4 regions of the Halomonas sp. NPDC076908 genome follow, and region 3 is predicted to be linked to each of the others. Evidence: predicted binding sites of a transcription regulator. Region 3 holds the regulator's gene; each other region holds the start of a gene.

Region 1 (2,194 bases), on a different contig from region 3:
TTTTCGTTGTAGGAGGCAAGAGAGTGGTGAAGAGCACTATGGGTAAGATAACCACATTAAAGGTAAGTGGAGTAATGGCTGTCGTTGTGAGTGTTTGGTTCGCTGGTAGTGCGGCAACCGCTACCGCGCAAACGGTCTTCCGCGTAACTGATGAGCACGGCAACGTGACCTTTACTGATAACCCTGGCCGCGGCGGTGAAGTATTAGAGCTTGCCCCATTACCCGGCCTACCGCCTGCGTTAAGGGCTACCATGCCCAGCCATCAAACGACCACGCCTGCCGCTGAGCGGCCGCGTGGCAGCCCTGGGCAGCCCTTCATGCCCTATGACCACTTTACGATTACGCTGCCCCAGCAAGGCACACAGTTGCAAGAGGGGATGACCGCCGTGGAAGTGTTGATTGCACCACCGCTGCGCGAAGACCATCAGGTGCGGCTTCTAGTAAATGGTGAAATCAGCCAGACCGCTTTGCACAGTGATGTTTTTTGGTTAACAGGGCTCACGGCGGGTCGGCATGAGCTTCAGGCAGAGCTGTTAGATAGCAGACAGCGTTTGCAGCACCGCTCCGTGCCGGTGACGATTACCGTTCACTAAAAGATTTTCCGCCTGTTTTAAAGACGGCTTTAAAAAACGTCATGCACTAAAATAGTGCATTGGTGGGCGCATTTGATGCGGCATGTGCGCTAAAAAGAATCACCTCCTCCCTTTGGTTTGCCCGCAAGCCGTGCAAATAAGCATTTATGCGTAATTGGCGCGCTTTTTGCACTTCCCTCACTGATCATCTACCTGTAGGTCTGAAACGGCGATGGAAGACGCAATTTCACAGGACGACACCATGCAGCAGCGCTTGCTTGAACATCTCACTACGGCGGTATTGCTGCTCGACGGCGAACTGCGTGTGCGCTGGATGAACCCTGCCGCCGAGGCGCTGTTAGCGGTTAGCCTTAGCCGGGTGCAAGGCATCAGCCTGGATACCTTGCTCGGCGGTGATGAAAGTATCGACGATGTGTTGGCCAAGGCGCGGGATGCGTTTCACCCTTACACCCAGCGTGAAGCACGTATTACACCGCTCAATAGTGAGCCGCTTACGGTCGATTACACCGTCACGCCACTCTCTGAAAATGAACTGCTGTTAGAAGTGGAGCCCCGCGACCGGTTGATGCAGATCTCCCGGGAAGAGGCGCTGACCACCCGCCAGGAGACCATTAAAATATTGGCCCGCGGGCTCGCCCATGAAGTTAAGAACCCCCTCGGCGGGATTCGTGGCGCCGCCCAGCTATTAGAGCGGGACTTAGACGATCCTGCGCTGCGCGAATACACCCATATTATTGTGGAAGAGGTGGATCGGCTGCGGGATCTGGTGGATTCCATGCTCGGCCCTAACCGCATTCTTAAGCACGAGCCCGTCAATATTCACAGGGTCTTGGAGCGCGTGCGGGCGCTGTTAATTGCCGAACACCCCTGTATTGAAATTAGCCGCGATTACGACCCAAGCTTGCCCGATCTTTCGGGTGATGAATCTCAAATGATTCAAGCGGTGCTCAACGTGGCTCGCAACGCAGTACAGGCCATGAGCGATGCGCAAACCCCTGAGCCTCTTTTGATATTGCGTACTCGTGCCCGCCGTCAATTCACGTTGGGCGCTGAGCGGCACCGGTTAGTCAGTGAGGTCGCGGTCATCGACAACGGCCCCGGTATTCCCGATGCGCTGCAAGAAACACTCTTTTATCCCATGGTGTCAGGTCGGGCAGAAGGCAGCGGCCTTGGGCTATCTATCGCCCAGTCGATTTTGCACCAACATCAAGGACTGATCGAATGCGATTCACGAGCCGGACATACCGAATTTCGTTTACTGATTCCATTGGTATTAATTTTACCGGAGAAGCGTCATGACTGAGGCTACACGTACAGATGTGGCGCGGGTGGTCATTGTCGATGACGACCGCGCTATTCGCTGGGTGCTGGAGCGCGCATTGGCGCAACCCGACCTTGACGTTGAGTGTATTGAACGCGCCGACATCGCCCTTGCACGCTTGCTAGAAAGCCCGCCAGATGTACTAGTTACCGATATCCGCATGCCCGGCATTGATGGCCTGGATTTGATGTCAAGAGTACGCGAAGTACACCCTGATTTGCCCGTTATTGTCATGACGGCGCACTCTGATTTAGACAGCGCAGTGGCCTCTTATCAGGGC
Region 2 (2,194 bases), on a different contig from region 3:
TGCCGATAATGTAGATCAGGAAAGCCGCAACAACGGCGACTAAAATGAGCTGAAAAATAAGTGCGCGTTTAGCGCGGTCTCGCCAGAACGGCGGCTTGTGGCCGGCGGGGCGAATGTTGGGTCTTACAGACATTGATGGCGTCTCCGCTGCACGCAAGGTCAATCAGATGGCCCGCCATGGCCTTTAGCTAAAAAGGGGGCGGGCCGGGGTCAAGCGAGACGCTTAGCGAATCGGGGGAGCGTACTGGAAGCCACCGTCGTTCCACAGGGCGTTAACACCACGTTCAATTTCAAGCGGTGAGTCCATACCTACGTTACGCTCGAAGCTTTCAGCGTAGTTACCCACTTGGCTAACAATGTTGTAAGCCCAGTCAGCTTCAAGGCCCATGCCTTCGCCGTAGTTGCCGTCTTGGCCAAGCAGGCGAGCAATGTCAGGGTTTTCTGAGTCGAGCATTTCTTCAGCGTTTTCGCTAGTTACGCCATACTCTTCTGCGTTAATCATCGCGAACAAAGACCACTTCACGATGTTGAACCAAAGGTCATCACCTTGACGAACCACAGGGCCCAGCGGCTCTTTGGAGATAACGTCAGTCAAAATAACGGAAGCTTCAGGGTCATCTAGTTGAATGCGCAGTGCGGCTAACTGAGAGGTATCAGACGTCAGAACGTCACAGCGGCCAGCTTGGTAGCCACCCACGGTTTGCTCAGAGGTATCAAATACAATCGGATCGAACTCCATGTCGTTAGCACGGAAGTAGTCAGCCAGGTTCAATTCAGTGGTAGTACCGGACTGGATACAGATAGATGCACCATCAAGCTCGTCAGCACTGGAAATGCCTAGATCACGAGAAACCATGAAGCCCTGACCGTCATAGAAGTTAACGCCGGTGAAGTTAAGACCCAGGGTGGTGTCGCGGGTAGTGGTCCAGGTAGTGTTGCGTGACAGAATGTCTACTTCACCTGATTGCAGGGCGGTAAAACGCTCAACGGCGTTTAGGGAAATATAGTTAACAGCTTCGGCATCGCCAAGAACGGCTGCGGCGACGGCGCGGCATACATCAACGTCCAAGCCTTGCCAGTTACCATCGTCATCTGGTGCTGAAAAGCCTGGCAAACCGTCACTTACGCCACACTGAACGGCGCCACGGTTAACAGTATCTTCAAAGGTGTCGGCATGTGCCGTCGCCATTCCCGCTAAGCTAAGTGAGCCAGCAGACGCCAGCAGCGCCAAGTGTTTTTTATTGAACATTTAGTTTCCCCTCGAAGTAATTAATATAGTTACGCATGCCGGAGCATGTAACTAAACCTAGCAAGGAAGATGCCAACAGGGATATGTCGACAAATTCAGCGCTTTTCAACGCAAAAAGAGCGCTATATACGAAAGTATTGGTGCAGAAACGCACATTAGCGGACAACGATTGCTCTATTTTTGTGCGCGCCGCTAATGTCGTTGTTTGTTGCGTTATGTGGTGGAGGACTAGCGGATGGGTGGAGCGTATTGAATGCCACCATCTTTCCACAGAGCGTTTAAACCTCGGGCAATGTTGAAGCCAGAGTCAGCACCGACGTTACGTTCATAAATATCCGCGTAGTTACCCACCTGTTTGATAATTTGATACGCCCAGTCATGATTGATACCCATTGGCTCGCCAACATCACTGTCTTGGCCGAGCAGGCGCATTACGTCTGGGTTTTCAGAGCCAAGCTGCTCATCGACATTGGCTTGCGTAACGTCTAGTTCTTCCGCATTGAGCATTGCAAACAGTGACCACTTCACAATATTGAACCACTGATCGTCACCTTGTCGAACCGCGGGGCCGAGCGGCTCTTTTGAGATGATTTCAGGCAACACTACCGCCATATTGGGGTCGGCGAGCTGCATGCGCTGAGCGTAAAGTTGTGAAGCGTCGGAACTCAAAATGTCGCAACGACCCGCTTCAAAACCAGCAATCGCCTGTTCGGGAGCATCAAACACGATCGCATCGTAGGTCATGCCGTGGGTGCGAAAGTAGTCGGCAAGATTAAGTTCGCTGGTAGTGCCGGACTGGGTGCATACCGCCGCACCATCAAGCTCTACAGCGCTTTGTACGCCTAGATCACTGGCCACCATAAAGGCTTGGCCATCGTAGTAGCTCACGCCGGTGAAGTTCATGCCCAGGGTGGTATCACGGCTTGATGTCCAGGTGGTAGTGCG
Region 3 (2,194 bases):
CTTGGGCGCGAGCTTGTGCTTTTTCCTTGTGTTTAACGAGTTGACGATCAATTTTATCCGCTAAAGCATCAATCGCGGCATACATATCACTGTCGAGAGCTTCTGCATGTAGATCTGCACCTGCTGCGTGCAGTGTACAAGCGGCTTGCTGTCGCTCTTTTTCTACAGATAAGGTGACTTGCACCGTGGTTATATTGTCGTAATGACGCTCGACACGTTCAAGTTTTTCATTGACATAGTCACGCAAGGCGTCAGTCAGATCTACGTGATGACCAGTGATATTAACTTGCATTGACGTACTCCTTATCCATCGGACTGTACTTCGATTGTAACCCTTTTTGCCGCGTTGCAAAGCCCTTGTAGAGAGTTTACTTACTATTGATACAGCCTTAGCGTAAACGACGGCGTTCGCTAGAGGAGGGGATGCCCATGGCTTCGCGATATTTGGCTACCGTTCGGCGTGCAACCTGAATGCCACCCTCGTCTAAAAGCGTCACTAAACGGCTATCAGAGAGGGGTTTGCCAGGCGGCTCTTCGTTTATCAGCTTTTTTAGTCGTGCTCGAATGGCGGTGCTGGAGTGGCTATCGCCATCTTGACCGCTCACTTGGCTGGAGAAAAAGTATTTGAGTTCGAACACGCCGCGGGGCGTATGGATGTATTTCTGGGTAGTCACCCTAGATATGGTCGATTCGTGCATTTCTACCGCTTCCGCAATATCTGCCAATATCAGCGGCTTCATAGCCTCTTCGCCGTGTTCTAAAAAGCCAATTTGGCGGGTGATAATCTCGCGGCCCACGCGTAGCAGCGTATCGTTACGACTGGAAAGACTCTTAATTAACCAGCGCGCTTCTTGTAAATGCTCTTTTAAGAACTGATTGTCCTGACTTTTATCTGCGCGCTTAATCAAGCTTGCATAGTCAGGCTGAATACGCAGTCGTGGCAAGGCTTCTGGGTTGAGCTCCAGATGCCAGCCTTCGTTGTCGTGACGCACCACTAAGTCGGGAGTGATGTAGCTATCGTCAGTGACGCCATAAGCGCTTCCTGGGCGTGGGTCGAGACTGCGGATCAATAGGATGACATCGCCCAGCTGCTCATCATTTAGCCCCAGGCGGCGCTTTAATAAGCGCATATCGTCCTTACCAAGTGCTTCAAGAAATTGGCGGACAAGGCGGCGGGCAGGGACGAGTAGCGGTGTGTCATCGGGCAGTGCAGCCAACTGCAACATTAAGCATTCGCGCAGGTCGCGGGCAAAGATGCCGGTAGGTTCAAACTGCTGCAGTTTAAGCAGTATGGTCTCGATTTCGCGCTGGCTGAGGCCATCGATACCTTGGGCGCGCAGTCCTTCACGAATGTCGTTAAGCGGTTGGGTTAAATAACCATTGGCGTCTAGCGCATCGATCAGGCTTTCCGCAACTAAATGCTCACGGGGACTAAAATCGGTCATGGCGAGTTGCCACAGCAGGTGGCCGTGGAGACTTTGCCCTGCGGCCTGGCGCTCAAAGTCAGGGCCCTCGCCGCTGCTACCGCTCATGCTGCCCATGTCTTGGTAAGTATCCGACCAATCGCTGTCTACCGAAAGTTCGGTAGGGATACTCTCTGACCACTCTTCCTCTTTAGGCTCGCTGACAGCTTGTTCGCTGAACTCATCTTCTTGCTCCAGCATAGGGTTCGCGTCTAGCGCCTGCTGAATTTCTTGACGAAGGTCGAGCGTTGATAGTTGCAATAAGGCAATCGCCTGCTGCAACTGAGGCGTCATGGTCAGCTGTGTGCCGATACGCAACTGAAGAGAAGCTTTCATGACCATCTGAGAACCACTCGTTAATCGGAAAGGTTCACCCTAGTGCGAGTGGTGGCTGTGTGCAAGTGCAATAAGCATGCCATTGGTATAAAAATTATCGTAGAGCACTGATTAGAGGTGAAAAACAGCTTAGAGGCGAAAATCAGCACCCAAATAAACGTCTCGCACCTTCTGGTTGGTGAGAATTGACTCGGGAGAGCCACTGGCAATGATCTGGCCGTCGCCTACGATATAGGCGATATCGCAAATATCGAGGGTTTCACGTACGTTGTGATCAGTGATCAGCACGCCGATATGTCGCTGCTTTAGCGCACGAATAATGGTTTTAATATCGCCAACTGAGATGGGGTCAACCCCAGCAAAAGGTTCGTCAAGCAAAATAAAGGCAGGCTCCG
Region 4 (2,194 bases), on a different contig from region 3:
GTCAGCATAGGGAGCGTGAATCCAGCGGCGGCGAGAGCAAATTTGTGCCATCTCTTCATGGTTTGCGGTGTCTTCACACCACATCTGGGCTTCCATAATGGCCATCATGAGCGCTTTAGTGGCGTTGGGGTTGGCTTCCACGTAGTCGCTACGCATGGCGAAGGCTTTCTCTGGGTGGTCGTTCCAGAGTTCGCCAGTGGTGTTGGCGGTATAGCCGATGCCCTGATTAATCAATTGATGGTTCCACGGCTCACAGACGCAAAAAGTATCCATGCTGCCTACGCGCATATTGGCAACCATTTGAGCTGGCGGAATGGTGATCGTGGAAATATCGCGGTTAGGGTCGATGCCGCCCGCTGCCATCCAGTAGCGAATCCACATATCATGGGTGCCACCAGGGAATGTCATGGCGGCACTCACTTCGTTACCACCACTGCGTTTAGTGGCTAGCGCCTGGGCGAATTCACTCGTATCCAGCGCTACCTCTAAATCGGCGTACTCACTGCCCACCGAGATACATTGGCCGTTAAGGTTTAAGCGCGCCAAAACGTTCATCGGTACGGGGTGGTTATTGGGTGTAATGGCCCCCGCGCTCATTAAATAAGGCATCGGCGTTAGAATATGCGCTCCATCAATGCCATTTCGCTGTGAGCCCAACACTAGGTTGTCACGGGTAGTGCCCCAGGAGGACTGTTTAAGCACCTCCACATTGGTCATGCCATGCTTGGCGAAAAATCCCTTTTCATCGGCAACAAATAGCGGCGCGGCATCAGTCAGGGCAATAAATCCTAACTTTGCGGCAGTCGTTTCCGGTGTTCCATTCGCGAAAGCCCAGCTAACCGGCAAGCTGCTAAGCAGTGCCGAGCCACCGACAACAGTCGCGGAGCTTTTGAGAAAGTGGCGACGTTCTGGAGAGTGAGAGATTTTTTTGCTCATTGCACGTTACCTGTCTTTTAAAGCGTCGTTTGAAAACGTCTTTTTAAACGCAAAAACGGCGTCTGCAATTAAGTCCTCACTTAATTAAGTGAAGACCATTGCAGACGCCGTTGTCTGTTTACTAATCGTTCTGAGCTGAACCTACGTTGGCTCAGGTGATTAGCATGCTGCAGCTTGTATGCCAATACGCCTAACAAATTGCAGTAAACATCCATCTTTCAATGGGTTGTTAAAAGTAATGGTAATGGCAGGAGAAAAGCCTGTTATCGATTGTTGTGCAATGCAACGTAGAAATGGTGCGGTTTTCATAGACATGCACCAAAAGGGCAATGTCCCAGGCTTAAAATTGCCTGAGACGAGCAAAATACCCCAGTGAATTATGGTTGTGCTACCAAGGCGCTGGTCACTTCTTCGATCTGCAGCGGAAGGCTCTGCAGGCCACCACCAGAGAGATACCATAGCGCAGGGGTCAGCATAATGACCCGGGTATTTACCGCACCTGCATCTGAGAGCATTTGGGTTAACGCATCAGCTTCAGCGGGTTCATCGCCAATGGCGGCGCTGCGGTCAATGACCAGTACAACTTCCGGATCGATTTCGGCAATGGCGTCAGCTGATAGCGGTGTGAAAGTACGCGTACCGCGGGTTTCTGATATCACGCTATCGGGCATCTCAAGTGCTGCTACGCCCAGTACGTCGTGAACCACAGAGTGCTGGTTTAACATCAGGTTACCGCCGTTGTGCGTCACCACTAGCGTGCTGGGTGCATCGCTTAAGGCGTCGCGCTTGTTTGCAATGTCAGCGTGAAGCACTTTAAGCGCCTCTTCTGCGCGCTCTTCTGCGTGCAACAGCGTCGCCAGTTGGCGAACGTTATCGTCAAATGACGTTAAATAGTCGTCGCCTTGTAGGCTGGTATTAAGAGTAGGGGCAATAACCTCGAGCTCGCGTTGCCAGTCGCCTTGCCGCCCAGTAAAGAGAATGAAATGCGGTTTGCTATCGGTCAACGCTTCGATGTCTGGTGAGCGTAGGCCGCCAATATCGGTGACTTCATCGTTTGCATACTGCTCCAGATAGTCCGGTAGGCTGGATTTGGGCACACCTACCACCTGCTCGCTTAAACCTAACGCATCCAGCGTATCCAGACTGCCTAAATCGAACGTGGCAATGCGCTGGCTGGCTTGGGCGACGCTAACGGCTGTAAGCAATAACGTAGCAGCAGCGGTAGTTGCGAATCGTGCGGTAATCACCTGAGACTTCA

The links. Region 3 encodes sigma-54, which starts transcription at its own class of promoters, with help from an activator protein. Its sites were predicted from a motif close to TGGCACNNNNNTTGCTNT; they were not measured.
Region 1: glnL (nitrogen regulation protein NR(II)) is a predicted target of sigma-54. The motif match lies at 749-766, and genes of this name have one in related genera.
Region 2: ACQKE4_RS03660 (amino acid ABC transporter substrate-binding protein) is a predicted target of sigma-54. The motif match lies at 1,307-1,324, and genes of this name have one in related genera.
Region 4: ACQKE4_RS00580 (CmpA/NrtA family ABC transporter substrate-binding protein) is a predicted target of sigma-54. The motif match lies at 1,103-1,120, and genes of this name have one in related genera.

The regions. Positions count from the first base shown of each region.
Region 1 covers NZ_JBNNIW010000022.1:38,802-40,995, reverse strand. Annotated here, with positions in the region: gene ACQKE4_RS13455 (DUF4124 domain-containing protein) at 75-593, shown strand; gene glnL (nitrogen regulation protein NR(II)) at 835-1,896, shown strand; gene ntrC (nitrogen regulation protein NR(I)) at 1,889-2,194, shown strand, end outside.
Region 2 covers NZ_JBNNIW010000004.1:90,189-92,382, reverse strand. Annotated here, with positions in the region: gene ACQKE4_RS03665 (amino acid ABC transporter permease) at 1-133, opposite strand, end outside; gene ACQKE4_RS03660 (amino acid ABC transporter substrate-binding protein) at 224-1,249, opposite strand; gene ACQKE4_RS03655 (amino acid ABC transporter substrate-binding protein) at 1,478-2,194, opposite strand, start outside.
Region 3 covers NZ_JBNNIW010000006.1:86,750-88,943, reverse strand. Annotated here, with positions in the region: gene hpf (ribosome hibernation-promoting factor, HPF/YfiA family) at 1-292, opposite strand, end outside; gene ACQKE4_RS05270 (RNA polymerase factor sigma-54) at 390-1,805, opposite strand; gene lptB (LPS export ABC transporter ATP-binding protein) at 1,929-2,194, opposite strand, start outside.
Region 4 covers NZ_JBNNIW010000001.1:128,309-130,502, reverse strand. Annotated here, with positions in the region: gene ACQKE4_RS00580 (CmpA/NrtA family ABC transporter substrate-binding protein) at 1-936, opposite strand, end outside; gene ACQKE4_RS00575 (ABC transporter substrate-binding protein) at 1,314-2,194, opposite strand, start outside.